4 regions of the Paenibacillus sp. FSL L8-0494 genome follow, and region 4 is predicted to be linked to each of the others. Evidence: predicted binding sites of a transcription regulator. Region 4 holds the regulator's gene; each other region holds the start of a gene.
The links. The regulator Rex, encoded in region 4, represses fermentation and respiration genes when NADH is low (regulators of the CRP and FNR family bind a similar motif). The targets are predictions, from matches to a motif close to TTGTGAAATATTTCACAA.
Positions count from the first base shown of each region.

Region 1 (8,060 bases), 2.0 Mb from region 4:
TGACGCCACAACCTTGCTCCGCTAATAGGTTAATTCAACCTCAATCTATAACGCCCTCCAGGTCTGATTCGGGACTTCAACTGCCAGATCAAGATTCTCGCGAACTTAAGTTTCAAGACATTCTGATGTTATTACTTTTACCCCATATTGAGAAAAAAATTGCAGATATTTATTCACCGCTTCTGCGAGAATCGCCAATGGTTTATCCTTACTTTGTGGATGTGACTGAGGTGAAGCGGCTCAATGGTTTCCGTGGGTTTGATTTCTTGATTACACTTAACGTATATCCTACAGTAGGTCCACATATTTCAGTTGGAGAAGATACCATGACTTTTAGGATCTCTCCTGGTCCTAAGGTGAAGCTTGAATCGTTCAAGCATCTAAAAGACCCCCAAAAGTCAGACTTCCCACCAAATTATCAGAACATCCTGAGATAGTGTAGTTTAGGTAAGGCGGGCGGAAGAGTAGATGTTAATATGTGCCGCGCGTTGAGTTATGAGGCGAGCTATTTTTACATGAGTAGGGAGTTCTGCGGTAAAGGTAATGGGTTGAGTAGGGAAGGGAGTCTTAGGAGATGGTGAGTGAGAGGGGAGGAAGGTTGGGCTAGTGGCGTGATGAGGGTGAGTGCGTGTGTCCGGGAGCGGGTAAACGGGATAGTTGCAGTTTATGCACTTATTTGCAGGAGATAATAAGCTTAGTCACTTTTAGTTGCATTTGGTGCAGTTAAAAGAAGTCTTTTCACACTAATTTGTTAATATCGATGAATTTAGTTGCAGAGAATACACTTATTTCGCTCGGGCAGCACTATGTATTGTTTATAGTTGTATAAAGTGCAATTAACTCATACATTCACAAAAAAATTTAAGCAAAATAAAAAATCCATGGGTTAACGTTGCAATACCCAACTCATACCCAACGCATACCAAACTCATGCCTAGCCCACCACACACACTCCGATCTTTGGGGTGTTTTTTTTGTGGTTAGACTTGTGGTGGATTAATGGCGATTATGGTATTATGAAATTAGTGAATGCATTGATTTAAGTTACTAAATTCAAATACGGAGGTGCGAGGGATTGGGTGATCATAAATTCGAAGGCGTACACAAGAGGAGCAATTTTAGCGAAATTAAAGATAAAGTCACTAGCGATAGCGCAAGTAACAACGAGGATAAAGTTAAAGTAGGTGTAGCTACTAAAGATGGGCAGTTGGGGTTTCTTTTTACAAGGGGAGGTCTTCGGGAGGGTGCGGGTAGAAAAAGCACTGGTGTAACTAAAAAGGTATCTTTGACGTTATCTGAGGACGTTTGGCAGGAGATAGAGCAGGCTTGTGCGGATCAGAACGCATCTCGCTCTCAAGTATTTCGGAACATTATTGAGGCGCATTTTGTAAAGGAATCTAAGGAGAGTTAGGTGAAGTCTTTGCTAATCCATGTATCAAAAGATTCTCTTAGTACCGCATTACAGGCAGCATTAAAAGCCATATCCGCGAATAGTTCCTCACGTGTTCTTTCAGGAATACTTATTCAGGCGCAAACTCAGGGTCTGATATTAACAGCCAGCAATATAAGAATGACCATTGAATATAAGCTCCCTGTGAAGATGGATTCGATGGTTGTGCACAACACAGGTGAGATCGTAGTTCCCGCGCGTTATTTTTATGAGATCATTCGTAAGCTTGATCCTGGACTAATTAGGCTGGAAATCGAAGAGGCATTGATTCTAAACATTCAATCAGGGAACACTCAATTTCGTTTATGTGGAATGGATGCGGCAGAGTTTCCAAGAATCCAATACATAGATCATCCAAACATTCAAAAGATAAGCATGAAGAACACTCTCCTGAAGCAAATATTTAAAAGAGTGGTTTTTGCGGTCTCTTCATCGGAAACCAGACCTGTGCTCACAGGAGTTTTGCTTCAAATAGATAAGCGAAATATTCGTGTAGTCGCCACTGATGGCATCCGCTTCGCCCAGCATATTGTTGAAAGCATAGAAGATTACGGTGCAATTCCTTTAGATGTTGTAATCCCGGGCAGCAGCCTGGAGGATCTTTTAAAAATATTAAGCGATGATGCAGACAGCAGCACCGATTTAGAAATAGGCCCCAAGCAGATCAGATTTATTTCTAATGGATTGAGGGTTCAGTCTGCCCTTCTAGAAGGAACTTATCCCTCTGTCAATAATTTAATCCCAAAAGCGTATCTCTCCGAAGTGATTGTTAAGACAGACCGTTTGTTACATGTGGTTGAACGTATTTCTATATTGGCTGGTGAGAGTGTTATGCTCAGCGTACTTCCTTCTAACACGCTAAGTTTAGTGTCCAAGACTGCAGAAATTGGGGATGTAAAAGAAGAGATTCCTTTGGAGCATCTAGAGGGTGATCATTTTCGAGTAGCCTTTAACGGAAAATATTTCAGGGACATCCTTCGGGCGATTGATAGTGAGACGCTTAGAATCAGGTTCGCGGGAAAAGAAAGACCGCTGGTGATCCTGCCTGTAGACGCATCTTCGTCCACACTTTTTTTAATTACTCCTGTGAGGACGCATGATTGAGGATATGTTAATTGCAGTATTTGAGTACATTTGAGCGAATAGCTGCAACTGAGTCTGATAGTGTGGCAAAACGAGCGAAATTATAGAAATAAGAGCAACTGAGTCCGAAATAGCCCAAACCCACTTCAGCATCACAGCTTTCCCAGACGGGAATGAGGTATATTTGATCTGGGAGGGGATGGAATGCATAATGCAAAGACGGCCATATTTTATTTCTCAGGTACTGGCAATACGGAGATTATTGCTAAGCAATTTGCTGAAAGGCTAAGAAGTAAAGGGCAAGACGTAGATTTGTTTAGAGTGGAAGATATTATTAAAGGCACTCGTTCTGTAGAATATGAAGCCTATGATCTTATAGGTATTGGTCATCCGGTTCTAGGCTTTGGCGCTTCCGGTTTTGTTGAACATTTTGCAGATCAGCTGCCTGAATGTAATGGAACCCCGGCATTTGTATTCAAAACGGCATCCTCTCCACACTATATCAATAACGGTGCTTCGAATACGGTTCTTCGTTCTTTGCGTGGGAAGGGATATATCCCTTTTCACAATTCCATTTTGGCGATGCCATGTAATTTTTATATCAAATATGATGACAGGTTGAATAAGCAGTTGTACCAAGCCGCACAGCGTAAGGTGGAATTGTTTGCAGAGGAAATCGTAAACCGAACACCACGAAATCTGCCGATTCACCCTGTGTTGGAGCGGGTTCTGAGAACAGTATATTATTGTGAGGAACACCAAGGGGGAAAATACTTCGCCAAAGGATTGAGTACAACGGACGCTTGCACACTATGTTTAAAATGTGTCAGCAACTGTCCAACATCCAATATTAGTAGCGGCGTAGAAGGAATTGTTTTCAGTCAAAATTGTTTATTATGTATGCGTTGTGTTTATTCTTGTCCTCAGAAGGCAATCCAAGCGACAAGACTGAAGGCTAGCGTAGTAGATCCCTATACTGGAGGTCCGAATCTTCATAAACTAATGAAGGATTCTGCGAATGATGGACGGTTTGTTACTCCCAAATCCAAGGGCTACTATAAGCATTTTATTAAGTATTTGGAGGAATGACATATGAATCTGTTTCGGATGGGATCTAAGCCACTGGGGATTGAGCGGATCAGCACATTTTTGGAGGATAATTATGTGAGTATCGGCTACCCCGGAATAGGGGATCTGGAGAATCTAAGCATAGAGGAACTTCATGATCGATTAATCGGTACTTACCAATATAGTGAGCCGGAGCTTATGCAACATCTGCAAGCCCTTCAGCTATTTGTACATACGATGCAAGATGGAGATTATGTGCTGGTGGCCGATGGAGATTGGGTACATCTCGGAGACCTCGGAGATTATTTTTACAACGAGTTAAATGATAATGTTGACGAGGGTACATGCCATCGGCGTGGTGTAACGTGGTTGAAAAGTCTGCCGATTTCTGAACTAAACACAGGCCTGCGGGAGTTATTTAACCAAAGTGCACCGGTTGTACAATATAAGGGTCCAAAACCAAGTGCTCGCTTGGATCTGTGGATTACAGGTGTTTCTGCTAATGAACAAGAAGTGAATAGTCCGCTGCAATTGGATGAGGAGATGCTCTCTAAGGCGCTTAATATTTTGAAAGAAGCTTTGATTTGTGATGACTCCGAACGACGGGAACGAGCAGCGATTGCCATTTTACAATATGCGAAGTAAAACTTCTTCTATATAACGAGCGCATGGTCGACTATCTTCATGATGAGTTTCAATTAAAAAACGTTCCACCCGCTACTTGCCTCGGATGGAACGTTTTGCTGTATCTATAATCAGATGAACTCAACGAATTCGTTGACTGGCTTACGGTAGCCGCGGGGTCTGATTTTATGTTTTTTGTCTTTGCCGATCGTGATCAGCATAACAGGTACCATATGATCCGGCAGATTCAAGGTGGATTGGATAACATCAGCATCGAAGCCGATCATCGGGCAGGTATCCCAGCCTTTATCTTTGGCGATCAGCATAAAGTGCATGGCCGAGAGAGAGGCATTACGTATTGCTTCATCTCTTTGAAAAGCATCCTTATCAATGTAAGCATTGTTAATCATCTCTATTTGCTCATCATATTCCTCTTGTGACATCGCTCCTAAAGCTTTAAGCCCGCCATAGATTTCTGGAGCCTGCTGATAAGCATGCTTATCTCCTAGCACTACAATAACTGCTGAAGCAGTATGGATTTTATATTGGCCGTAAGCCGCTTCGCGAATTTCTTCTTTTAAGCTCTCGTTAGATATCACTTTGTAATTTGTATGCTGTAGATTATAGGCCGATGGTGCCAATCTGGCGTAAGAGAACATTTCCTCTAATTCATTTTGAGGGATGGTGACCCCTTCCACAAAATTCATAGCGGATCTGCGGGACTGAATCAAGTCTGTAAAAGCGCTCATAAGTATTCCTCCGTTGTGTATGTATTCGGTTGTAAAATATAAACACCTGATATTTGTAAATTTACTAACTAAATGTTACTAACTCAAAATAACACAGCCTATAAAATTCGTCAATGATAAAATTTATTGAAGTTAATCTTGAATACCCTGTTGTAAAAAAATAGGACATAAATTAGGATATTAGGATATGTAAAAACACGGTGAATGAAAGGTGGATAAATTGATTAATAGTAGAGAACGATTGATGATAGATTTGCAAAGAATCGAAGAGAATGACTACGAGCTTAGAAGTGGAGAGGACATAAAGGATTATGTGAAGTTGATGCTTGAGCATTTAGGAGTTCCCGAGCCTGTGCTGCGTGATGAATTGATTTATTCCACATTCTACAAATGGATTAATGAGAAACATTGGTTTAATGATGCGGAGCTTCGTGAACTGCTGTGGATACTCCTTGACGAGCAGCATCTGTTTTATCACATTGGGAACAAAGAAGATCAGACGGTGTATACAAGAACATTTTCTGTATTGGTTGTTGCTCTTATTCTCCAGCGGCATAGGGAAAAGGCTATATTGGATAGCTCTGAATTTACAAAGGTGAAGCAGGGTTTAATTCATTATTATAAGGAAGAACGGGATTTAAGAGGTTATATGGAAAAAGAAGGCTGGGCACACGCAGCAGCCCATGGCGCAGACGCCTTGGATGAGCTGGTTTTATGCTCGGAGAGTGATGCCGAGGTGCGGGAAGAGGTTCTGACAGTTGTTCAAAAGATGCTTTATAACGATCAATACATATTCAGGGAGGAAGAAGATGAACGGATTGCTACTATTATAGTTACAATCATCGATCATCATTTACTTCCACAGCAGTCTATAACCGATTGGATTCTCAACTTGGCGCAATGTGGCAGTTGGCCTAGAAGCCACAGCCAGTACGTTACTCGAATAAATACAAAGAACTTCCTGCGTTCTCTTTATTTCAGGTTACTTCTAACAGAGAAGAATATGGACATTGTGGATGTTTTATTGAAAACTGAGAAGAATTTGAATGAATTTGTACATTAATTCACTCAAACGGTTTTAATTAACACTGGTAATTTAAATAATTTATTATAATGTAATAAAAATCACAAAATTTTATGGAAATTCAAAAACTTTGTGACATTTATAACTTGATAAGTGCTATAATAGAAATATGGCGTTAAAAGTTCTTATGTTTTTCATTACTATTAAGCAGCAAAGCTTATTGCAGAGGAGATTTGGATATGTCAGAATCAATCACTCAAACACAACCTGAACAAGAATCACCAAAAGTAGCTGTTAGCAAGGAACAAATGGATGTTCTAGAGCAGCTCTTGAAACCAGAAGTTCAGGAATCATTAACAGTCTTGGTGGAACAGCTGCCAAAATTAACTGAGCTTGTTGGCGTGCTTACAAAGTCCTATGACTTTGTGCAAACTGTCGCAGCGGATGATGTCTTGAAAAGTGATACGGTAAGTGCAATTAAAGAACTTGCTGAACCTGTAGTGCATTCCGCGAAGAATATGGCAGCTACAGTGATCGAAGCAAAAGATCGTGCGAATGAAAGTAACGAAGTTATTGGTCTTTTTGGTCTTATGAAGTTGTTGAAAGATCCGCAAGCACAAAAGCTTTTCCGTTTCGTAAATGCATACCTTCAAGTTGCTGGAGAACGCAGTAAGCAGAAATAATCATTTTCATATCTTATTCGTAAGGGACGGAGGAAACATCATGTCTAAACATATTGTCATTCTAGGAGCAGGTTATGGTGGTCTACTAAGCGCCTTAACCGTACGCAAGTATCTCAAAAAAGATGAAGCTAAAATTACTGTAGTTAATCAGTATCCTACCCACCAAATCATCACAGAATTGCATCGTCTTGCAGCAGGTAGTGTTGCAGAGGGTGCTGTTGCTATGCCTCTAACTAAGCTTTTCGCAGGTAAAGATATTGACCTGAAAATCGCGAAGGTTAATTCATTTTCTGTGGAGAACAAACAAATTGTTCTTTCTGATGGTGTGACACTAACTTATGACGCGCTTGTTGTAGGTCTTGGCAGCACTACAGCTTATTTTGGCATTCCAGGGCTTGAACAATACAGTATGGTATTGAAATCAGCTGCAGATGCTAACAAAATTCATCAACATATTGAAGATCGTATTCGTGAATATGCGAAATCGAAAAATGAAGCAGATGCAAACATCCTGATCGGTGGCGGCGGCTTAACCGGCGTTGAGCTTGTTGGTGAAATCGCGGATGTATTGCCTACACTTACTAAAAAATATGGCGTTGATCCTAAAGAAATTAAGCTTATGCTCGTTGAAGCAGGTCCTAAAATCCTTCCAGTATTGCCAGATGCATTGATCGAACGTGCTGTAGCAAGCTTGGAAAAACGTGGTGTACAATTCTTGACAGGTCTTCCTGTTACGAATGTAGAAGGCAATGCGATTGACTTGAAAGACGGTCAAAAAATTATTGCTAACACGTTTGTATGGACTGGTGGCGTACAAGGAAATCCACTCATCGGCGAATCCGGTCTTGAAGTTAACCGCGGTCGTGCAACGGTGAATGAGTTCTTGCAATCCACTTCCCACAAAGATGTATTCGTTGCTGGTGACAGCGCGGTGGTCTTTGCAGAAGATGGACGTCCATACCCTCCAACTGCTCAAATCGCTTGGCAAATGGGTGAATTGATCGGATACAATCTGTATGCTTTCTTGAAAAATAAATCGTTTGAAAGCTTTAGCCCAATCAACTCTGGTACACTTGCTAGCTTAGGCCGTAAAGACGGTGTTGCCATCGTTGGTGCAAGTTCTACTCCGTTAAAAGGCTTGCCTGCAACTCTAATGAAGGAAGCAAGTAATATCCGTTACTTGTCCCACATTAAAGGATTGTTCAGCCTAGCTTACTAATATAGTTTAACCCTAAACCCTGCTCAAATCTGAGCGGGGTTTTTGTTATTGTTTTTTTAGTGAAATGTTTGCATTATTGATGTTTCGTAGTAGGCTGCATTCATTGTATTTGATATAATAGATTGGGTTATATTAACAGAGGTAGTTAGAGGAGGATTTC
Region 1 covers NZ_JBBOPQ010000001.1:2,669,674-2,677,733, forward strand. The annotation lists gene NYE35_RS11850 (DUF3888 domain-containing protein) at 1-437, shown strand, start outside; gene NYE35_RS11855 (hypothetical protein) at 1,076-1,411, shown strand; gene dnaN (DNA polymerase III subunit beta) at 1,412-2,554, shown strand; gene NYE35_RS11865 (EFR1 family ferrodoxin) at 2,738-3,622, shown strand; gene NYE35_RS11870 (hypothetical protein) at 3,626-4,246, shown strand; gene NYE35_RS11875 (nitroreductase family protein) at 4,357-4,974, opposite strand; gene NYE35_RS11880 (DUF2785 domain-containing protein) at 5,195-6,037, shown strand; gene NYE35_RS11885 (DUF1641 domain-containing protein) at 6,238-6,681, shown strand; gene NYE35_RS11890 (NAD(P)/FAD-dependent oxidoreductase) at 6,722-7,900, shown strand.
Region 1: a site for Rex is predicted at 6,088-6,105, ahead of NYE35_RS11885 (DUF1641 domain-containing protein). Genes of this name have one in related genera too.

Region 2 (8,060 bases), 3.9 Mb from region 4:
AGAGAACAGAAGGAGCAAATGCATTAGCAAGCTGCATGCCATCCTTAAGCCCCTGTAGATATAAAAGTTCATAAACAACAGATTGCTTTAAAGAAACTTTATCCTCCCAATTTTCAAACTCTGGCTTACGTGCAATATCCATGGAGACAAATAACGCTTAGAAGGCCTTGCTCTTCTTCAAAAGAATGTCTATATAGAAAAACATTCAAATTTATAACGGCCAATATATTTTTCTTAACGGTATTAATGTCCGTGTCTCTGAATCAAATTGATCATAGTATTGTGTTACTAACTCCGCGAGCAGATCCAAGTCTATTAACGATAAAGGAATATTCGATCTTTCCGCTTCATATTTTGCTTCCTTTGTGAATCCACCACTAGATACATAAATCCCCCGATCTCCTACTCTTAATCCTCCGGTAAAACTACGTATTTGATTAGATCCCATACTGCCAGAACGGTGCTTTACTTCCACTATAATTCTGGGTTCTTCAAGCCCTAGACCATCTGGGGATGCAAAAATATCTCTTCCCCGGTCCGGCCCTTTGGGTGATATTCGTGTCTTGTAGCCCATTCCTCTAAGGATGCCCGCAACAAGTTCCTGCATTTGCTCCCAGTCTAACTTAGCAATCTTATCTTTGATAAATTCATTGGACTTCTCAATGACGTCTTCCTTAATTAGCTCTAATTCTTCGGCTTCTTCCTCCGTCTCAGCTTGCACAGACTCTATGGGTTGACTTGGTTGATTACCATCGGTCTGTCCGATTACCATTTGTTTGAGCAATTCCTTCTGAACATCATTCGGGATAGATATAATAGTCATTATGGAACCAAGCGTATTCCGGGCGCTTGCCGTCAAAACATCTCTAGATACAGTCCCCTCCCAATCTATTCTGCGAATATGAGGCTTATCCGTAATATAATTTGGCTTAAATTCATAATTCGACTTGATTCTTCCTATGTAATAGAGTCGCTCTTCAGGATTATATGTGATTACTTGGTCGTCTATTTTAAATTCACTTACAAAACGAAAAATCTGACCAGCAGTAATATTGATCTTACCCTCTTTATATCCAGGATACCGTACCTTCAAAAGCCTCTTCATCTCTTGCAGTGTATTTACCCCACCGATATCTCCCAATGGAGCCCAACCAATCGCTACAGCTTGCTTATCTTTAAATTCATTAATAAGATATGCCCTTTCTCCTGCTCGAACAAGCCACATACTTTTCATAGTGGACCTCCCTTTATTCTCTGTACATGAAGTTTGCGAATCTCGAAATCGTTAACATTAGCCTGAGCCAAACGATCATATATAGTTTGGATCTGCGCCGCAGAAATAGGAGGTTCAGGGGTTCCCGTTTTTAAACTAATCAACTTCCTAGAGATAAACTCACTTAGTTCCACATCATAGACAACCAGTTCGTCCGAGTGGATTTTCCGAAGATCCGGATCAATACTGAACCGACATCTCATAGTGAATGAAATCATAGAGATAAATTTCACTGCAGCTATACCTTGTATCAGGCTCTCGATGGCCTTGATATGTCCATAGTTTTGCTTCAGCGGATTATACATCTTGTAACGGTTGCTCACTGACCATTGTTGATCCGTTCGCCCACCTTTAATTTCCCCATTGTAGTTTTTCGTCTCAATGACAAATAAGCAATACGGGGAAATAACGATATGATCAATCTGGGTGTAACCTGTTCGAGACTTGGGATTAGGGAGCATTAGATCGCTTAACGATTTACACTCCTTAGGTAACTGGTCGAGTTGAATATTGATTTTATGCTCACCTAACTCTCCAATTCGTGTGGAAGCAACCTTCGGTTTCGACTTGGGAGTTTGTGCCTTACGCACTGCCTGTGGTGGCTTAGTGTCGGATTTTTTAAAGAGAGACAATAGCGCTTTAAACATAGCAAAACCTCGTCTGATATAGATTTACAATATGTATGGTTATTCGACAATATGGGAAGATATCCCTTTATTCAAATCATGAATGGAGGTCTGCCCTCTTTTTAGATGAACAGCATCTAAAAAAACAAAAATTCCAAATATATATATAGAAAAAAAGACTGTCGCATTGACCGTCCGAAGATAAGATATGCATATATCCCCTTTGGTTCCGATACCTATGTGCTTCTCCGCTACCCGCAGGACATGTCTTAGTCCGAGAGAACTGAAGGGGTAGTAAGGGCATTTGCAAGCTGCATGCCATCCTTTAGTCCTTGAAGATATAGACGTTCATAAAGAACAGCTTGCTTCGATTGAAGCTTATCCTCCCAGTGCTCAAACTCTGGCATACGTGCAATATCCATGGAGTCAAATAACGTTTGAAAAGCTATGCGCTCTTCTTCAAAAACATGCCTAGGCTCGGATTGATGTTCAATCTGTGCGGTCACCTCATCCACTCGACCTTGAATCGTCTGTAAAAACCATGCAGGAAAGCTCAACATATCCCCTCCAAGATAGAAACTCAAACGAAATGACGCTGCATGTCCGTTTTTTTCTTGGTACATCCGATTAATCAGTTCGTCAACCTTACGACTCTGGGCCTGAACCGCTTCATTGCTGCTTAACGGAATTCCCTGCTCCAGTGATTGCTGTCCGAGTTCATTCAGCTTGCGCTTTTCCTCCTCATATTTGCACATCAGATGTTGCATTGCACCCCCACCTTCCGGGAAAAGCTATATCTGTAGACGATGTATGGAAATTTTAATGCGTTTATCGGTTTATTTTATTTTAATTCGATATCCGCATTAAAACAATACTTACCTCGCATACAATTTGGTTAAATTGTGAGGTGACACCAAAATGAGGCATCGCAAAGAGCCCCCGGGTGACAAAAATATCATTGGAACCCGAGTTGTAGCTATTCGAAAAGCTAAGCGAATGAAGCAAAAGGATTTCCTTGCCAGGTTGCAAACCTTCGGTTTAGACATCAGTCCAACCAGTTTATCGCGATTGGAAGGTCAATATAGACTTGTGCAGGATTATGAGGTGGTTGCCATTGCGAAAGCATTGGAGGTTTCTGTTGGAGAGTTGTTGGGGGAAGGTTAGTGAAGTGATAGTGGGAGATAACTCTCTGTTTTTGGAATAGATCGTTATTTTCATTTAAATAGATACTACATAGATCTGCAAATTTTTTATGCAAAATCCCTGAAGGGATTTATTATTCAGATATAGACACGTACCTACGACGTCCAATAAAATGGAGGCCTGAGGCAATATCTGACCCCCAGATTTTATCCTTCGGTCCGCTTTCAGGTGTCATTCATCGTGCTATGTAGAAATCAAATAATACATAGCTAGAACAACGATATACCAACCTATCGCGTGGAATTCATTCTATAGATTCAAATTAAAAGACAATCAGTAATCTGCAATTTGCAGAAACTGATAGTCTCTCTTGTCTTACAGTCCTTCTTCTCCGTACAAAAAAACCGAGAAATAACACCTTATTTTGAAGTGTCGATTTCTCGGTTGTAGTGTATTCATCCGTTATCTTAATTAGCTAGGTTGCCCTTCCATCTCTCTAATCGATTCATCAACCTTCACCATCATGGAACATTCGACTCTTTTGCGGAAGACGTCACAGCTGAAGTCATAGGTTCCGACCAGGGAACCCGTCGCGTGCAGCGCATTGGCGGGACAACCGCCGCTACAGTAGAGTTTCGCCCAGCAGTCCTTGCATTCCGGCTTCGAGTAGCAGTTGCTCTCTTTAAATTGACATTGCAACTCAGGTTGTGTGATGCCATCCCAGAGATTTCCCATGCTGTACTCTTCATCCCCTACGAACTGGTGGCAAGGAAAAAGCTCTCCCCAAGGGGTGACAGCAAGATATTCGGTTCCCGAACCACAGCCAGTGATTCTCTTCTGGATGCAAGGTCCTTCCGAGAGGTCAAGCATGTAGTGATAAAAGGTAAATCCCTTGCCTTGTTCACCGCGCCCGATCATTTCCTTGGCGAGAATTTCGTACTGATTGTATATCTCCGGGAGGTCCTCCTCGGTAAGTGCATAGGGTTCCTTTGGATCACAGATAACCGGTTCCATCGAAATTTTGTCAAAACCAAGGTCTGCGATATGAAATATATCGTTGGTGAAATCGACATTGTTACGAGTGTAAGTTCCCCGTACATAGTACTCTTGGTCTCCGCGCTTACGAACGAATTCCTGGAACTTCGGAAGAATATGATCGTAGCTGCCTTTTCCGTTAACTGTTTGGCGAAGCCGGTCATGAACCTCTTTCCTTCCATCCAGGCTCAATACGACATTGTACATTTCCTGATTTAAAAACTCGGTGACCTCATCGTTCAGCAGCATCCCGTTCGTCGTAAAGGTGAAGCGGAACTTCTTTTTGTATTCTTGTTCTTTACTTCTTGCATAAGCTACGATCTGTTTAACCACTTTCCAGGCCAAAAGCGGTTCCCCGCCGAAAAAGTCGATGTCCAGGTTTCGATGATGACCCGAATTTTCAAGCAGGTAATCGATAGCTTTTTGTCCCACCTCATAGCTCATAATTGCTCTATCTCCGTTGTATTTCCCCTGGCTGGCGAAGCAATAGTCACAGGACAGATTACAGGTATGCGCAACATTAAGGCAGAGTGCCTTAACATAAGTTTTTCGTTTTTTTAAATCAAGCGAGAGGTTCTCATACTCATCTTTTGTAAAAAGCTGTCCATCATTTATAAGCTCCTCGATATCCACGATGGTTTCTCGAATGTCACTCTCAGAAATGGTGGAATCATGCTTATATTTCTCCAACATCATTGTCACGATTTGGTCGACAGAAGTTTTCTCATAAAGCGCTATAATTTCATATGCTAGGTCATCAACAACATGTACTGAGCCACTGTAAGTGTCGAGCACGATATTGTATCCATTTAGTTTATATTGATGAATCATACTTGCTAATCAAGCTCCTTTTGCACACAAGTAGAAACGGCTTTGCCTTCCTTTAGAGGTAGCATCCATTTCTTAAAAATAGCCGCCCATCAGCAGAGCAATGGGCGGTAAAATTACGAATCCTATCTGTTCATTGCATTTTCACACTTCTGGTTCGCAACGCCGCAAGAAGTCTTACAAGCGGACTGGCAAGAGGTCTGGCAGGCGCCGCATCCGCCGTGTTTTGCGGTATCCATCAGTTTGCGGGTGCTTAAGGTTACGATTCTTTTCACGTTAAATAACTCCTTCTGTAATTTCTTGTGATCACTTTCACTTAATTTCCATGGAACATCGTAGCAACATCACGCAAGTACGTCTATGATGCCCGTCACCTAACAGAGTAGAGAGGGCTTAAACATAATTATCAACGTTAATTTTCGTGCAGTCTTTCATGCTTGTGATCGTAGGATGCGGTAGCAGGAACCAGAGTCAGGGCAATACTAAAAAAGTGAAACAAAAAAAGAGACGGCAATGATGCCATCTCTTTAACAACGATTTTTTCTCATACTTGTCCGTAAAGTCCAATAAATATAAGGATCTCATAGCACTGTATCCTTCCTTACCAGTAGAGCGACACTCTCCACATGCGTGGGTAGACAGTGTGAACAAACTTATATGAGGAGCTTTAAGACACTTCCGGACAGTTTATCTGCTCTTGAATATTCAATGAAGTTATTTATTTTTATAATGTACTACGCCTTAGTTCATAAAAATATTGCACAATCGGATGCTTTAACTTCATCTTCTCGCTCATGTTTAAAATCCAACCGTATTGATAGAAAGCAACTCCGAGCATAGCATCTATGGCGTGCTACAGAGGGACGAGAATAGCCCTCCTATCCATAACCGAACGGATGCTTTTTGTACTCTAAGGGGCTTGAACCGACTCTATTTTTGAACACACGACTAAAATAGTACTGGCTCTTATACCCTACCTTCACGGCCAGATCCCCGATTTTGATATTCGGCATTACGTCATCCAGAATCTCCTTCGCCTTCGATATCCGAAGCTCGGTGACATAGTCAAGGAATGAAGCACCGATTTCTTGCTTCATACGCTTGCTAAGATAGGTTTGGTTGATATGAAATAGCGCTGCTACTCGAGTAATAGACAGCTCCGGATCCTGATAATGACTGTCAATATACTCGGTCACTTTTTGGATAAGCACTGTTCCATCCCCTGTATACCCGGGAAGCTCCCGCTCTTTATCCACCCTGCTTTCATGTGAATGCAAAGGATATTTTGCCTGAAGATGCTCATCGATCCGATGAAGCAGCTTGTTCAGATCACTCTTCGGCACAGGTTTCAATACATAATCGAATGCTTGCAGTTGCACGGCTTGACGCGCATATTCAAAGTTATCGTACCCGCTGATGATGACAACCAGAACCGACGGGCAGCGTTCGCGCAATATATTCATCAGATCGAGCCCATTCATATTCGGCATGTTGATGTCCACAAGACATACATGTGGTGGGGCTTCCTCCACCATATTCAATGCTTCGTTTGCACTTTTCGCTTCTCCTGCAACCTCAAAAAGATACGGACTCTCCTCAATGTATTGTCGCAAGCCTTTGCGAATGATCGTTTCATCATCGACGATGACAATCTTCCACATCTTCATTCCACTCCCCGTCCAAAGGTATTCGAATGACCATAACGGTAATGCCATCTTCGCTCTTCACTGCAAGGCCATATGGCATCCCGTAAGCTAGTCGAATGCGATGGTTTACACTGTATAGCCCAAAGCCTGTGGCAGAACGATCATATGTATCATCAAGAAGGGCTTGATTCATCTGTTCAAGCTTCTCTTGCGGAATCATAACCCCATTATTTTCAACCTTAATGACCAAATAATCGGCCTGTTTATATGCTGTAATCGAAATTTTGCACTTTTGATCCCCAAGTGGCTTAATCCCGTGATAAATCGCATTTTCCACCAAAGGCTGCAGCATGAAGCGAACGACTTGGCACTGAGCAAGCTTTTCATCATATCGTAGCTCGTAGTCCAGAATCTCCTCATATCGCACACCTTGAATATGAAGATAACTCTCGACATGGTACAACTCCTGATCAAGCAGAATGTAGGGACTGCCTGTGCCAAGCCCTAATCGGAAATACGCGCTAAGCGCTTCCACCATCTCCACCACATTGTCTGCTCCATGTTCCGTTGCCATCCACTGGATCGTATCCAATGTGTTGTATAAAAAGTGCGGCTTGATCTGCTCATGAATCAGTCTGAGTTCCATCTCCTTTCGGTCCTGCTCCACAGCGTATAATTGAACAAGCATGTCATTGAAGCTTCGTCCAAGATCGCCGATCTCATCCGAGCGCGTAACATCTGCACGTATGGTTTGGTTGCCGTTCTGCACATTTTCCATTACCTGACGAAGCGACTGAATTGGACGAATAATGGAAGAAGCAAGCAGCATCAGAAAGACGATAAACGCACTACCGATAAGAACGCCTACCAGCAATGCAGTCCGCTGGGTTTTGATCACCGCTAGCGATAGACTTGAATTCGGTACTTCGAGTACTAGCTTCCAGCCTTCCACATTTTGAATTGGAGCCTCAAATACACTCATGTTCTTCTTATCTGCTGCCTCCTCCGCTCCATCTCCTTCACCCAGCTCTCTGCAATCGATGATAAGCTGGCCTGACTGGTCATATAGCATTACATCTTGAGCAATCTCCTTCATCTTCTTAACGGAGACGGCTGCGGCAATATAAGCTACCTCATCATTCACCGATGGATTAACACGATAAAGAATGACGACGATTTCGGCTGCATTCGCTTTGGATACGATCGGATTGCTCACCACATAATTGGAATCTGAATTCAGCAGTTTTCGATAGTAGGGTCGGTTTAGTATCGAAAAAGGCTTGTCCCTTGCTGACCAGGAATTTCCGTGAATATCCACCACACGTATGGATTCGTACTCTACTTGCTTCTTCGCCTCGAACTTATCGAACTCTTGCAGCAATTCATCTCGTGTCCACTGATGGTCCGAAGCTAGAGAAGCAAGCATGTCTATCTCTCCAATGCGCTGATTAAACCAATAATCAATCTGGTCGCTGCGTGCAGTAACCACTTGCTGCGTTAAGTTCTTAT
Region 2 covers NZ_JBBOPQ010000001.1:833,744-841,803, reverse strand. The annotation lists gene NYE35_RS03835 (hypothetical protein) at 1-142, opposite strand, end outside; gene NYE35_RS03830 (restriction endonuclease) at 212-1,234, opposite strand; gene NYE35_RS03825 (nuclease-related domain-containing protein) at 1,231-1,920, opposite strand; gene NYE35_RS03820 (hypothetical protein) at 2,169-2,666, opposite strand; gene NYE35_RS03815 (helix-turn-helix domain-containing protein) at 2,818-3,063, shown strand; gene scfB (thioether cross-link-forming SCIFF peptide maturase) at 3,514-4,908, opposite strand; gene scfA (six-cysteine ranthipeptide SCIFF) at 5,031-5,180, opposite strand; partial or broken gene NYE35_RS31375 (SF0329 family protein) at 5,630-5,710, opposite strand; gene NYE35_RS03800 (response regulator transcription factor) at 5,784-6,566, opposite strand; gene NYE35_RS03795 (histidine kinase) at 6,541-8,060, opposite strand, start outside.
Region 2: a site for Rex is predicted at 5,206-5,223, ahead of scfA (six-cysteine ranthipeptide SCIFF). Genes of this name have one in related genera too.

Region 3 (8,060 bases), 3.8 Mb from region 4:
TGCCTGAAGGAGCCAGCATAACACCTAAAAATAACATTTATCTTACGGATGGCTCGGCAGCGGTATTGTGTGAAAAGAGTGGGATGATAACATTGTCTGCCCATGCCTTTGGTAAAGGAAAGGGGATCTACCTGCCTTCTTTCACCTTAAGCTTTGAAAATACAAGATTGCTGTTAAATGTGATTCGTTATGCTGGGAATGAGTTAAAGGACACAAAGTATATTACGGATAATTTATATACAGAGTGTGCGTATTATCCACAAAGCAAAATACTCGTGGTGATTAACAATAGCGACCAGCTTCAAAAAACTACGATTGATACGGAATATGGACAACAAACGTTGGAATTAGATCCGTTTGATACTATTATCCGAACTATTGGCGATTAATTACATTAAAAAAGCTCAAGCCAGCGGCTAACTTGCCGATGCTTGAGCTTTTTGCTGTGAGGCCTATAGTATCTAGTATCTACTTATTTTGCCTTTATGAATTCAGCAGATTTGATCCCAGCTTGACGGCCGAAAATAATGATTTCTGCAACAGAGTTGCCGCCGATCCGGTTTTGTCCGTGTAAGCCGCCTGTAACTTCACCTGCCGCAAACAGACCAGGAATAGCTTCACCATCTTTATTCAGAACTTCTGTGTTCGTATTGATCTTCACGCCACCCATGGTGTAGTGAATCCCAGGAGCAATTTTAATAGCGTAGAAAGGACCAGTGGACAGGTCATTGTCCATTCCTGTAGTTCTGCCAAATTCGGCATCCTTTTTATTCTTAACGGCGCTGTTCCAAGTATCAAGCGTTGTTGCCAGCTTATCCTCTGGAACACCGATTTCTTTGGCCAAAGCTTCGATGGAATCCGCCTGAATCACGAAACCCATTTTGTCATATTGTTCAATAGCCTTCACACGGGATTTAACACCGGAATCAAAGACCAGCGTAGCTGCTTTTTCAGGTAGTGTATTGATGGAAGCTGTTACTTTATCACGGGTATCTAATTCGTTGGTGAACCGTGTTCCTTCACTGGAAACAAGGATAGCGCCTTCCCCACGAACAGCTTCGCCGATGAGGTAGGATTTTTCTTGCTGCACAGTTGGGTGAACTTGGATTTGATCCATATCGACGGTTGTGCCGCCGAGTTTCTCAATCATCTTGATGCCGTCTCCGGTACTGCCGATTTGGTTAGTAGTAACGTAGCCTTTCAAGTCAGGTCTTACTTCGGAGATTAAATCCATATTGGCACCGAACCCGCCAGTGGTTACAACGACAGCATCTGCCGTAATTGTTTTTTCCTCTGTTTGGTTAAAAAGGACTTTGACGCCATTTACTTTGCCATCTTTTTCAGTGATTTCTTTGACATCAGCATTCACAAAAAGTGGGATTTCTTTCTCTTGTACGTTTTTCACTAAACCTTTGACAAGGTATTGACCCACAGCAGAGCCATCTTCAGGACGGTGTGTACGTTTTTCGTTCATGCCGCCTGTAATGGTGATATTGTTCAAGCGGATTCCGATGGAATCCAGCCAATCGATCGCACTCGCGGAATTATCAACGAAGAAACGAAGCATTTCTTTGTCGTTAGTGTCATGGCCACCTTTTAATGACTCTTCATAAAATAAATCATTGCTGTCTTCAATGTTTTGTTCTTTTTGGAATTTCGTTTCAGAAGCGTTCATTCCCGAAGAGGATTTGGTTGTGTTCCCGCCGGCAACCGGCATTTTTTCCAAAATAACAGGGTTCATGCCTTTCTCTTTGGCCTCAAGCGCCGCGGACATTCCCGCACCACCCGCACCGACAATGATGATATCATATTTATCTTTTAATTGATCGAATGGTGTGTAGCTTGCTTCAGATGCCCCGGAGACGGCTTCAACTTCTTTTTTCTCGTTGTTATTACTCTTGCTCTCGTTCACCTTGTCGTTTCCATTACCGCAACCTGCGGTAACGAGCATGACAGAGAGGACGAGACTCAGAGCACCAGCTGCTTTCTTTTTCATTGTTAACCCTCCACTTTTATATTTCTCTATTAAGATGTACTTAAGATGTACCAAAAGAACCCGACAAAAAAGAAAGGAAGTATCAGAGGGAGTTGGAAGTGGAGAAGCGCGCGCGTCGCTGTTATTCTCCTAACTTCAAATCTTCTACGGTTACGTCCACAGTTTCCATCGTTATTCTCTTTAGTTCATCTTCTTATTAAGTATACCATCAATCATAACTATTAGTGAAAGTTTTCACAAATTATACAAGTCGTCTATTCTAACATAGGGTAACGAAATATTGAGTAGATTAGGCGAAAAATGGATCATAGACCTTGCAATTAGAAGGTTTTGACGTAAGATTTTCTCACTGTAGAAGTGGTAACTGTCACGGATTAGTAAAGCAGTTTTTGTTCTTCTGGATTTTTAAATGGTAAAATGAGAGTATTGCCTACTAGTCAATCCGGAAAGACTAACATGAGACATAGAAACAAATTCTAATTAATAGGTGAGAATATGGAATTTAATAATGTAATAAAAGAAAAAGTAAAAGAAGATAACTATAAAGTGTTTGCTTTACTAAGCCGCTATTTGAATAATACCCCCGACTTTATTAACAAAGAAGAAATTGAAGAAATCGTAAACTGTGGTGTATCTTATGAATACGCTTTTGGTTTAATGCTGGCTGCTGCTTTTGGGATGGATACGGTTGATAATGTTGATGATAAGGAATTGTTCAACCAATATTTTAGCAATATGCTTCATAAGCTTGAGGCAAATGAATATTATGACAATCCATATTATAAAAATATCAAGATACCAACTATAAAGATTAATAATAGTGAATTAAAATATGAAAAATATAAACCTTTTGAAGGTTTTGTTTGCAATGATATCATCCGGACAGAAGAGGGAAGACAAATTCCTCAAGTTGGTTTTTTTCAAAATGAATTCATGTTCCCGGCCGTCTTGGAGAATGATAGAATCTGGATGACCATCACGCCAAATGAAATAGAAACAATGAAAGAAGCTGTAGATAAAGCGTTTGGGAATGTTCTTACGTTTGGGCTTGGGCTTGGCTATTATGCTTATATGGTTTCTGAAAAAGATAATGTTGAAAGCATAACGGTTGTTGAAAAAAATCAAGATGTCATTGATCTATTTAATAAATATGTACTGCCACAATTCAGTAATGCTCACAAGATCAGGCTTATCCAAGCAGATGCTTTCGAATATGCAGAACAACATATGTCTAAGGAGAAATATGATTTTGCATTTACGGATTTATGGCATGATGTTTCTGATGGAATGGATATGTATTTAAAAATGAAAAAGTTTGAAAAGGAAAGCCCGGATACTGTATTTATGTACTGGATAGAACAATCTATTTTATGTTATTTGTAGTTTTGGGTTGCGTAAATCTGTTGTAGCTGACTCCGAAAGGAAGAACCATTTTTGAAAACTCCTATATCTCTCATAAATTGGCTAGAGCACAACGAAATCATAAACGACTTATTAAATCAGGAAGAAAGCTTAACTGCGCATACAATGGATCAAGGATTTGAAGCTGAGGTCATAAGGATTAATTCTGATCAAGAGAGCTATGTACTGAAAACATGGAATAAGGAATCCAGACCGGATGTCCAGTTTCAATATCGTTTATTGGATGTTCTATCCGAACGAGGAGTAGCCGTCTCTAAACCAGTGGGCTGGGGAATCAATTTGGATGGAGATAAGGTGTTGTTAACAAGTTTTGACGGAACCCCTATTCATAAAATGAATACCAGGAAAATGAAGGAACTCGCAAGCCTATTAGCAAAAATACATAAAATTCGCGTTGAAGAGATTGGAAATATACAACTGCCAAAATACAATTTCATCGGCTACTTTTTCCCTGAAGCCAAAGAACAATCTGATATTTATAATGTGTTGAATACTCTTGTTGAGCAAACTCCAATGAAGCAAGACTGTATCATTCATGGGGATTTTCATATCGGAAATATAGTGGAGGATAAAGAGCGATATACCATAATCGATTGGACGAACGGCCAGTTGGGAGACTCTAGATATGATTTTGCTTGGTCACTTATTCTGCTGAAAATATATATCTCCGTGCGTTATGCTGATGTGTTCCGAACTGCTTATCTATTGGAAAATGATATGGATCAGGAAGAACTTGAGATCTTTGAAGCTTGGGCATGTCTACGGTGGGTTTTGCTGAATAGAAGAGGTAGCACACCGAAAGGGCCTAATACAACGAAGAGAGTGAAAAGTTTAATCGCTGATAATCGGTTTTTAAAAAAGATGGATAGTAAATTCTTCTGATGTACGCAAGGATGGATGGATTTTCTGGGAGATTGGGTATATAATGTAACCCGATTCCCAAGGCAATAGCCGCTTTTAAGGGCGGTAGGCTTCAGCAAATAGGACACGACAGATAGACCGCATACCTTTGTGAGTGGGCGGTCTATTTGCGTACCTCTCTTTCTAAATCTCTTCCTTGCGAATTCCCAAACATCCGATTTTCATTGGATTTTCAGTTTGGGTGTTTATAATGCTTTTTATGAATCGGGGCAGCGGATTGTAAAGGGCTTTCGATTGCGTAAAGGAGGTTTTCCATGATAAGAGGAATTCAAAAAACATTGTATCTCATACTTGCATTCTTTATCGGTCTTTTTATCGCATCCTCCTTTTTTATTAGGGCGAAATATAATTATTTCGTGTATGGGGACACGCCAATTTTGGAGAGGCAACAGCTGGGTCTTTTTATTCTAGTGATCGCAGGGGTGCTGGCATTAAGCGTTATTTTGTATAAAATGTGCCTGAAGCTTAATAAGTACAGTTGGAAAATAGTCATTCCAGCCACACTGCTATTTTCTTTTGCAATCCAGATGGTGATTATCTTTCTGTTTCCACGCTTGCCGACGGATGATTCGCAGACAGTGCTTTCATTGGCACTCGACATGCTGTACAGGAATGATTATTCGTCGTTTGACACGAGCGGCTATCTGCATATGTTCCCGTTTAATTTTTCGATTGTTTTATATTTAAAGACGTTGTTGTTGATCTTTCCGGATAATTATCTGGTAATCAAAATATTCAATATTCTGTTTTCACTCTTAACCTCATTAATGATTTACATGCTGTATAAAGAGCTCAATTATAAGTCCAAGGATAAGGATTATGGCATCCTCGTGTTTGCCGCAACCTATATCCCTTCATTGTTTATGAGTAATTTTATCTATAACGATGTGATCGCTACCGCTTTTCTGACAAGTGCTTTATATTTTGCCATAAGATTTATCAAAAGAAGGTCCATTAAGGATATTTTCTTCGCAGCTCTCTTACTGGCAATAGGCAACTATTTCCGCAGTATCGGTGTTATTTTTCTGATTACCGTGGTGGCGGGTCTTTTATTTAACATACGTTCTATCGGGGTGAAAAAGGTTTTTAGCGCTTTGTTTATCACGGCCATATTGTTTAATGTTCCCGGCTGGACGCAAAATGCTGTGCTGCAGTCGACGAATGTTGCAGATGAACCGATGAACGAAAATTCCGCACCTGTCTACATGTGGCTGAATATGGGGATCAATCTGGAGACGTTTGGGTTCTGGGACAACCGGGAGAGCTACGCAATCTATCAGCAGGATGCAAATTATAATAAGGCAGAAAGTACGGAGTTATTTAAAGAAGAAATCCGTAATAAACTCTCCGAGGCGGGCCTAAGTGACTTAGTGAAGATGTATTATAAAAAAATCGTTTGGACCTGGACGGAAGGAACCTACCAGATGGAACGATATGGGCTCGGAAACGACGGATCATCCAGTAACGGGGGAAGAATGGGCTTTGTCATGGACCGTTATAGCTACACTAATGCTGCTACGGATTTGTTTAAGGCAGACTCCAATTATAGAAGCGGAATGTTGTGGCTGCTGTATGTCCTGAATTTTCTGATGTATGTATTTATACTCGTTCGCTTAATTGGTGGAATAAGAGCCAAAAGATTTGAAGAGACCTCTTTGATTCTTGTGGTGCTGGGCTTTATCGGATTCTATCTTTTATGGGAGATCAAGTCCCGGTATATTTACCCGGTGTATCCGCTGCTGATCGTATTATCCTACATGGGTTTTAAGGACGTATACGATTATATGTTAAAAAGATATTTTCCACGTTAACTATGTTCGCTCGGAAAGAGGGGATTCAAAGATGCGGATCAAGCGATATTTCGCTTTGCTCATAGCAGTGCTAAGTTGTTCCATGGTGCTCGTCTCCTGCGATGCTATTACTGCACAGAAGATAACGAGTACTGACTCCGGGTCAAGAGCGAACGGGGGACAGGGCTTCACCGGCGGGCGGGGGAAAGATGGGGGCGGATCTCCCGGCATGAATGGTGGGACAAGGAGAAACGGCAACCCAGGTACAGATGGCGGTGGCGCACAAGGTGGGTGGCAGTGAACAAATTTCATGAACTTGCCCCAAGCCTACGAAGATTAAGTGTGATAGGATAAGGTTACATTTAAATTCCCCGCGGGGGTAAGAAAAGGGAGCACCATGAGAATCATTATATCGCCTGCCAAGAAGATGAAGATGGATACGGATTTCTTGGATTGCCGCCAGATGCCGCAATTCATAAGCGAGTCGCAGACTCTTCTGGCCTTATTACAAAAGTTGAATTATGAAGAAGCCAAATCGTTATGGAAATGCAATGATGCCATCGCCACGCTGAATGTTGAACGGATTCGGGATATGGATGTAACACGGAATCTTACACCGGCTATTTTTTCTTATGAGGGTATCCAGTACCAGTACATGGCACCCGGGGTACTTCAAATGGAGGAGCTGGAATATCTTCAGCAGCATTTACGGATATTGTCCGGATTCTATGGAATCGTCCGGCCATTTGACGGCGTTGTTCCGTACAGGCTGGAGATGCAGGCTAAGCTTAGCGGACCTGGTTTCAAGTCTATCTACGAGTTCTGGAACAGGAAGCTGGCAGATCAGCTATTGTCGGAGACTGACATCATTCTGAATCTGGCCTCTAAGGAATACAGCAAGTGCATCTCCCCTTACATTGGCGGGAATGTTCGCATGGTTAGTTGTGTATTCGGGCAGGAGATCGGCGGTAAGGTAGTAGAGAGAGCGACCCTGGTCAAGATGGCCAGAGGTGAAATGGTACGCTTCATGGCTGAGCGGCAAATCAGCTGTGTGGAGGATATCAAAGGCTTCGACGGATTTGATTTCAGCTTTGCTGATGAGCTGTCGGATGAGAGTACGTATGTGTTTATTCAGAAAAAGAATGACTAGAGCAAGCAGTACATGAAGGTAATCCTGAAGGAGGTTGAATAACCGACTTCAGGGTTACCTTTATTTTTTGGTCAACGAAACCAGATGCTGAATTCTAGTTTTTTTAAAGGGGATAGATTAGGGTATAGAGAATAAAGTTCGGGTGGAATAAGAACAGGTTAACGAGGAGGACTTATGATTTTCAAAAGAGATCCATTGGATAAACAGAGCTTACTTAAAGAATTGGATTCGCTAGGCTATTCCGACAGAATCAAAAAAGTAGCAATCTTAGGCCGTGATCATCTCGGATCTGTCCAGTACTCCCAATTACTAGCCTCTTTGCTGGAGGATGGCGTTTATGAAGCGCGACTTGCCTTAATCGGCGCCATTGCAACACAAGATGCTGCTATTATTCTATCAGCACTGCGGCATCCCAAGGCAAGTATCAGAAATACGGCTGCGGGTCTTTTGGCAAGGGTGGCTTCGGATGCTGATATTGAACGTGAGCTCCCCCATTTATCCCATGATTGCCGCCGCAAGCTGCTGCACAGTATTTCACAGATTAACCGTCAGGAATTAGCGGAACGCTTATTGCCTGTAGTGTATGCCCGGTGGGGAGCAGAGGAAGCCGCGATTATATTGCAGGCCTGTTATTCGGCAACGGTAAGTAAATGGCTAGCTGATATCGGGTATGCCATAAAAGACTGGAAGAAATTATCCAGCCGGCATCTTGACGTAGTGGCGGAATACTTTGCAACAACACTGGAAAGCACACCACTCAGGGAAAAAGGCTATGTCTGGT
Region 3 covers NZ_JBBOPQ010000001.1:866,207-874,266, forward strand. The annotation lists gene gnpA (1,3-beta-galactosyl-N-acetylhexosamine phosphorylase) at 1-389, shown strand, start outside; gene NYE35_RS03955 (flavocytochrome c) at 473-1,996, opposite strand; gene NYE35_RS03960 (spermine/spermidine synthase domain-containing protein) at 2,492-3,379, shown strand; gene NYE35_RS03965 (aminoglycoside phosphotransferase family protein) at 3,431-4,300, shown strand; gene NYE35_RS03970 (glycosyltransferase family 39 protein) at 4,594-6,150, shown strand; gene NYE35_RS03975 (hypothetical protein) at 6,182-6,430, shown strand; gene yaaA (peroxide stress protein YaaA) at 6,527-7,279, shown strand; gene NYE35_RS03985 (HEAT repeat domain-containing protein) at 7,454-8,060, shown strand, end outside.
Region 3: a site for Rex is predicted at 2,219-2,236, ahead of NYE35_RS03955 (flavocytochrome c). Genes of this name have one in related genera too.

Region 4 (8,060 bases):
AAATAACCAGCATAAATATTTATGCTGGTAAACGCACGCTGTCACGAAATTGACATCGAAATTGCTCTCCAGAGAGCACTTCTTCCTTCATTAAAATGTCAAGGGAGTAATCAAATACATTTCGTTGCTTTTCAAGGTGGTCGTGAGTACGAACCATCAGTTCATCCAAAATTTTACTGTTTTCCTTCATAAGCTCTTCAGTGGTAACCATTTCCAGCTTGGCGATACCCAACGAAGTCAATCCGGATTTCATCATGGTTTCGACAATATTCAGGGCCTGATCAAAATCGCCACGCGAACCTGTGCTTCGTCCGCCATAATACATTTCTTCTGCAGCCGCTCCACCAAGTGCAATCATAATCTGATCTTCGAGATAATCTTTGGTGTACAAATACTGCTCTTGCTGAGGATTGTGACGTACATAACCAAGGGCTTGCCCCCGCGGAGTCAGCGTAACCTGACTAACACTTCCCGGACGCAGCAGCTCTGCCATAATGGCATGTCCCAATTCGTGGATCGCCACCCGTTTTTTCTCTTCGTGATTAGTTTCTCTGTCCGTTTTTTCCCCCATCATAACCTTGTCAATCGCCATCGACAGATGCCGCTGCTCAACCTCTGTCAATTCCTCACGCATCATATAAATTGCTGCCTCATTCATAACACTTTCGAGCTGAGCACCGGAAAAACCATAGGCTTCTTCGGAAATTTTGTCGAGGTTCACATTTGCATGAAGCGGCTTATTTTTGGCATGCAATTCGAGAATCGATTTGCGGCCTTTTTTATCAGGCATGTCCACTTGAATATGACGGTCAAACCGGCCAGGACGCAGCAATGCTGAATCAAGCATTTCTTTACGGTTAGTGGCTGCTACCAGCAGAATGCGCGGCGTTTCGTTGTTATAGATCCCGTCCATCTCAGTCAACAGCTGATTCAAGGTCTGATCATATTCTCGCTGCTGTCCGCCTTCACGCTTACCGCCAATTACGTCAATTTCATCTATGAAAATAATAGCGCTTTGCTTGTTTTCCTTAAGGGCGCGGGTACGGGCATCCTTAAACAAATCGCGGATACGGCCGGCACCGACACCTACGTACATTTCTACAAACTCACTGCCTGATGCTGCCACAAATACAGAGTTCGTATAATGTGCTGCTGCTCTAGCCATAAGGGTCTTACCTGTTCCTGGAGGGCCTGTAAGCAGAATCCCTTTCAAAGGCCGAATCCCGAATTTGCTGATTTCCTCATGCCGGATCAAAAAATCCAACGCTTCACGAAGCTCCTGCTTTGCATTGTCTTGCCCGCCAATTTCTTCAAAAGTAAGCTTTGAAGGTCCATCCTTCTTGCGTTTCTTCCCGGCACCTGCATTTACCGCAAGTCCGCCTCTTAAATGAGCAATGATAAGTAAAGCCGTGAGCATCCCAGCAGCAATAACGATCGGGAATATATTAATGCCTAGAAAAGCCATAAAAATAAACAAGACAGGAACAAATCCGATTAGAATTTCTTTAAGGTATTTAGGCATTATTCCATACCCCCAATGTCGCAGGTTTGCGCGGCAAAATAATAAATTTGCTTTCTTTTCCATTACTCAAGCTTACATAGACATTATTGTCGTCAATTTCTGTTGAGGCTATCACATTTTTATATTGCGGATATTGCGCTTTGAGTCCATCAAGTTCTGTGGGTATAAGTGTATATTTACGGCTCTCCATGGCTTCAGCTACAGAGAACATCGCTTTATCCCAGTATTCATCCAGCAGTTCACTGGAGTTCTGTTCTACATCAAGTTTCAGTGTACGTCCATCAATCATCGATTTTCCTTCTTTAGAGACGTACTGAACCAGTTCACGTAATTTCGTGCCTGGCTGGAGATCAAGTTTCAAAGTGACCTCATTGCGGTTAATACTGATATGAGAATCATTGACGCCCTCATATTGAGATACAATCTTCTGAAGTGGTTCCTGCATTGCAAACTGACGATACAAAAAGAAGCCACCAAACAATAGAGTAGCCGACAGTAGAGACGTTATCAGCACAGGTACAAGACGTAATTTCAAGAAACGTCCTCCTCTCAAAGATGACAAAATATAAAGCTCAGTATAATAATTTATAGCTACTTGAGAGCTCATCAGAGAGACTGAAGTCTCTTATTGCTGTTCTAATTACAAGTAGTAGTATATCACAGGTGTATATACTAATTTCAAAATAAATGTGAATATATTTAAAATTTAATTTTTTAAATATTTCCATCAATACCAAATATATTCCTCGTTTTCGACAAAATCGGCCTTGATTTTTAATCAATCGGCCTATTTTTGTATGTGAATTTAAGAGAATATTCGGTGATAACCACCCATTCAGTATATCACTTAGTATATCACTTTTGTACATCAAATAAATGTAAACAAGCGAACTTATAATAAGTTCGCTTGTTTACATTGCCACCCTTAATTTCCTTATGTTCGGCTTAACTTTTAGGTAAACTGTAACCTTCACCCATTCGGGACCCATCCGAAAACCGATAAAATTGATAATAATACCGACCGCTCTGTTTATAAAAAAGCTGCCAAGCATACTCTCCGTTATATACTCCCGGCAGCAAGCGTTCAATCGTTATGTCCGGAAGATCAGCTTTGATAATGCCGCGTATTTGGGCTTCTGAGGTTCCTTTACTTAGTTCCTCAGCAAACACTGCGTCGTCGCCTTCAGCATATTTTCCATCTACCGTAAAGCGGACCCAGACCATAAGAGCAGTCCCGGCTTCATTTTTTCCTGTTAAAACCCAGTACACTGCATTTTCATCCCAAACCGATTTTTGTGCTTTGGTTACCTCTGTTAGACCCGCTCTGGTTTTGGCAACATCCTTGGCGATATCCCGCTCGTTCCATTGATCTTTCATAATATAGGCATAGAACTGGATAAGTCCAAACCCCAGGAGCAGAATCAGAACTGACCCCAGGAGGATCCATTTTTTCCTTTTCTTCAAGGTACAGCTCCCTTTCTAGTAATATATCTTTTTTGATTATATAACACACCCGCGTGTTTATCCAAAATTTCATAATTTTCTAGCTTTCCCAGCCTTTAAAATGTACAAAAGGCCGCAACTTTTGCTAAAAGCAAAAAGTCGCAGCCTATTATTTATTCGTTATTATCCAGACTTAACGCTTCAATAAACCTTCGAAGGCTTCTTGCGCTTTACGCCGGATAGCTTCCTCATCCAGGGTTAAGCATTGTCCATGCTTGATGACCTGTTTACCATTCACCCACACATGCTCAACATCCTTAGCGCTAGCAGAGTAAACTGCATGAGACAACAGATCTGTGTGTGGCAGCAAATGCGGCTGATCTATATCAATTGCAATGAAATCAGCTTTCATCCCAACAGCAAGTCTACCTACATTATTTAAAAAGATGGACTGGGCGCCATATTCTGTAGCCATACGTAGAGCTTCTGGAGCTGGAACAGCCGTTGGATCACCGCTGACACCCTTATGAATGAGAGCTGCAAGCCGCATCTCTTCAAACATATCCAAGTTATTGTTGCTTGCCGCGCCATCCGTGCCAAGAGACACCTTCACACCAGCTTTTAGAAGATCAGTAACCCGAGCCACTCCGCTAGCCAGCTTCAAATTACTGCCCGGATTATGAGAGACACCCACATTATGGCGAGCCAAGATCTCAATCTCTTCATCATTTAAATGAACACCATGTGCAACTATCGAGGGACGTGTGAACATTCCAAGCTTCTCTAAGTGAGCTACAGGACGCAACCCGTAATCCGCCACATTTTGTTCCACTTCACGTTTCGTTTCGGACATATGCGTATGCATCGGTAAATCCAGATCATGCGCTGCCTGCACGAACTTAACCAGGAAGTCCGGAGGGCAAGTATAAGGGGCGTGCGGCGAGATCATAGTAGTAATTCTACCGTCCGCCTTTCCATGCCAGTTACGGGCAAAAGAAATCGCTTCCGCAAGCTTGTGATTCTGTACATCCTCTGGACATAACCCGATCACACCACGCATCAATACGGAACGGATACCTGATAACTCAGCTACCTCAGCTACTCGGTCCATATGATCATACATATCGAGGAAGGTCGTAGTTCCACCCTTCAGCATTTCCAATACAGATAAGGAGGTTCCCCAGTATACATCATCACCGGTGAACTTTTCCTCCATCGGCCACATTTTCTCCTGAAGCCACACTTGTAGCGCTAAATCATCTCCATATCCACGCAGCAAAGACATCGCCGCATGACCATGTGTGTTTACAAGTCCAGGCATGAACAGCAGACGACTGCCATCAACCACTTGCACTCCAGCTTCCATCTGAGGCTCTTCTTTTCCTATGTAAGTGATTAAATCATCTTCAATAGTCATATATCCACTCAGAACCGGCTCATCCGTTCCCGGAGTCAGAAAATACCCGCCCTTAATTATCGTTTTATTGCTGTTCATGTTCGCTTTCTTCCTTTCCATCCCGCAAGTAATAAGCAAGACTTTGCAGATCAGTTGTAAAATCAGCTGCATGCACCCGGATATTCGGTGGTGTCTTCAGAATCACAGGGGCAAAGTTCAAAATCGCTTCAATCCCAGAAGAAATGAGAATATCTGCTACATTTTGAGCTTCTGAATCAGGTACGGTAATAATGGCAATGCGAATACCTTGCTCACGAATCGTGCTGCCTAGTTCATCCATTGGTTGCACAGTAAGGGAGTTGATCTTACGTCCAACCTTAGGAGCGTACGAATCAAATATAGCGGTGATTTTCATTGTATCTTTAAGATATGCATTGTAATTAGACAAGGCATGTCCGAGATTACCTGCCCCTACTAAAGCTACATTAAGCTGTTGATCCAGCTTCAGAATATGACGGATTTTCTCAATAAGATACGTTACATCATAGCCGATACCTTTTCTGCCGAAGTCACCAAAATACGCTAAATCCTTACGAATCTGTGCGGGATTAAGATCCAGCTTTTGTCCAAGTTCCTGAGAGGAAACTGTTAATATTTCGCGATTCTGGAGATCATTCAAAAAACGCAAATACACAGGTAGTCTGCGAACAACGGCTTCTGATATTTTATCCGATTTCATATTTTTCCTCCTAAAAATAGTAATGTTCTTGTGAAAATCCATATTCAAACGTATACCTCTCCTTATTAAGGGCGGTACTGTAACTTACCGCCCTTAAGGATAAGGAGGAGCTAAACTGAAGACGAGCATTTTAAGAAGCGCCGCCATCCTCTAGCCATTCCGCTATGCGGGGGACCATTTGATCAGTCAGCATATGCTCCATTTTGGGACCAGGCAATGAATAAAGGAAATACTTCCCGTAATGAGATTCAATAACCCTTGTATCATAAACAATAACTATTCCGCGATCCTGCGCCGTGCGAACCAGTCTTCCGAATCCCTGCTTAAAGCGAATAACCGCTTGAGGAACAGACAATTTCATGAACGGATTCTTCTTCTGAGCCTGCAATAACTCCGACTTCGCTTCCGCCAACGGGTGATTCGGCGGTTGAAACGGAAGTCTCACGATGGCCAGGCAAGTCAGTGCTTCACCTGGAATATCTACACCTTCCCAGAAGCTGCTCGTCCCCAGCAGAACGGATGCTGCACTGTCCTGAAAGCGGCGGATCAGCTTGCTCCGGCTGCCACCTTCCACGCCTTGACCAAGCACCGTAATCTCTTGTGAGGCCAAAGCCTCTTTAAGCGGATCATATACCTGACGCAGCATTTTATAAGAAGTAAACAGAACCAGCATCCGCCCACGTGTTGTTTTGGCAGCTTCTGCTAACGACTGTACGAGTGTATCGACAAATCGAGCATCGCCCACACTGCCCTTCACACTAGGAAAATCACGCGGTATAACTAGCAGCGCCTGCTCGCGATACTTAAAGGGAGAAGGAAGGAGTGAAGTCATTAGACGTCCCTCTTCCGCAGCTTCGTTAAGTCCGAGATTATCAATCATAAACTGAAAAGATTTATCTACAGACAGCGTCGCCGAGGTAAGCACGATGCTTTTTTTCTTATCGAAGAACAACTCTTTAAGCTGGCTGCTAACATCCACAGGGACGGCATACATCTGCAGTGATTTGCTGCGGTAATTTCCATTTGCCTCCAGCCAATATACTACATTATCGTCATTCAGCCCCATAAAGAATCTTACTTGCTCACGTATGGAAGCCAAATCCTTAAATAAACCGCTAATATCAGTAACAAGACTGTCTGCTGAGGATTGGCTTTCCTGGTCACGCATCTCATTAAGCATTTTATCACCCTTACGGATGATGTCGCTTAACGTCAGATTCATAGTGTTCTCAAGCGCAACTAATTCATCCCAATCCTTCGGCTTACGGGCGGGAAGCAAACGCATAACCAGTTGTCCCGCTTCCCCTGCTGCTGCATCACTGCGTTCCGGCAAAAGGCTGAACAGCTTGTCGCTGAGTGCATCCCAGGTTTCTTTGACAGTAAGCAGATCCGGGTAGATCCGATCGATGACTCCGCTCCATTCTGAAGCCTCTTCACTGCCTGACGACTGTAAGATCTGGCGCAGAGCAGGAAGCTGTCCGTTTCGGCTATCTTTATACAGTCGCGATAACGTGTGTGCCACAGTGAAATGCTTCATATGCATGCCAAGATGTTTACCAGCCACATCTTCTAAATGATGTGCTTCATCAATTACAAGATGCTCGTAAGCTGGAAGCAGCTGGTGCCCAGCTTTAACATCTGCGAATAGCTTGGAGTGGTTCGTAATGACCACGTCAGCAATCCCAGCTTCATGCTTGGCCCTATGATAATAGCATTTGCGGAACCAAGGACAGGAACGTCCCAGACAGGAATCGGTATCGCTTGCCACCGTCTCCCAGAAATCACCGCCCCGGCCGCTTAAATTCAGCTCTTCATCATCCCCTGATTCACTTTGAGTGAGCCATACGATCATCTGAGCTGCAGTAAGCGCATCTTCCCTTGGGCTTATAAAGTCCTTTTTATTAATTTTATGCTCAAACTTACGCAGACACAAATAATGTCCTCTTCCCTTAAAAATAGCAGCTTTAAACGGAAAAGGAACTACCTGCGTTAACAAAGGGATATCCCGCTCGCGCAATTGGTCCTGCAGATTAATGGTATGAGTGCTGACCATGACTTTTTCATTGGTGCGAACGCTTTGATAAATGGCAGGCAACAAATAACCGAGCGATTTACCGGTTCCTGTGCCCGCTTCGATCAGTAGGTGTTTGTCTTCGGCAAGTGCCGTCATCACCTCATTGATCATAATATCCTGAGCTTCCCGGCTTTCATACTGCGGTAATGTGTCTTTAAGTCGTTTGGTTACTTCGTCCATATAATCAGTAAAAGATAAATTCGCTAGCGGATTCTCTACATGCTCATCTCTAGGTGGCGCTAACTCCGTCCAGTCTCCTACTGCAAGCGCTAATTGACGATAGAAAGTCAGATCACCTTCGGGCTGTAGCGTCTCCGCTTCCCGCTCTCGCAGCAGACCATCAAAGTACCAGCCCAGATCACTATCCTCTTCGGTAAACAGCTCACAGAGTCTCTGGATCGTAAGCAGCGGCAGCTCGTAGAGCTCCTCCAGACATTTCAACAGCACTAAAGCAGTCGCAAGTGCATCACTATCTGCCTGATGCGGACGATCATGTGTCACTCCAAAATGAGCACTGACAGAGCCTAGCTGATAAGATGTGAGCGAAGGAAAGCAAATTTTCAGAAAATCAATCGTATCCAAAATCCGCCCTTGAAATGGCAAATAACCACAACGATCTAAAGCATTTTGTAAAAAATGGAAGTCGAAAGCGACATTATGCCCTACAAGCACAACATCATCCAAGAGCGGAACAAGCTCCATCATCATCTCATCCAGCTCAGGCGCATCCTTCACATCATCATCGGTAATCCCCGTCAGACCTGTTATAAAAGGAGGAATCGGCGTTCCGGGCTTGACATAGGAACCATATACCCGGGAGATGGACCGGTCTTCTTCTATAATTGCAAGGCCAACCTGGATAATTTCACCCACGGATTGGGTTCCT
Region 4 covers NZ_JBBOPQ010000001.1:4,690,839-4,698,898, forward strand. The annotation lists gene NYE35_RS21290 (AAA family ATPase) at 20-1,522, opposite strand; gene NYE35_RS21295 (hypothetical protein) at 1,515-2,057, opposite strand; gene NYE35_RS21300 (cell wall elongation regulator TseB-like domain-containing protein) at 2,468-2,986, opposite strand; gene NYE35_RS21305 (amidohydrolase) at 3,159-4,460, opposite strand; gene NYE35_RS21310 (redox-sensing transcriptional repressor Rex) at 4,447-5,100, opposite strand; gene dinG (ATP-dependent DNA helicase DinG) at 5,231-8,060, opposite strand, start outside.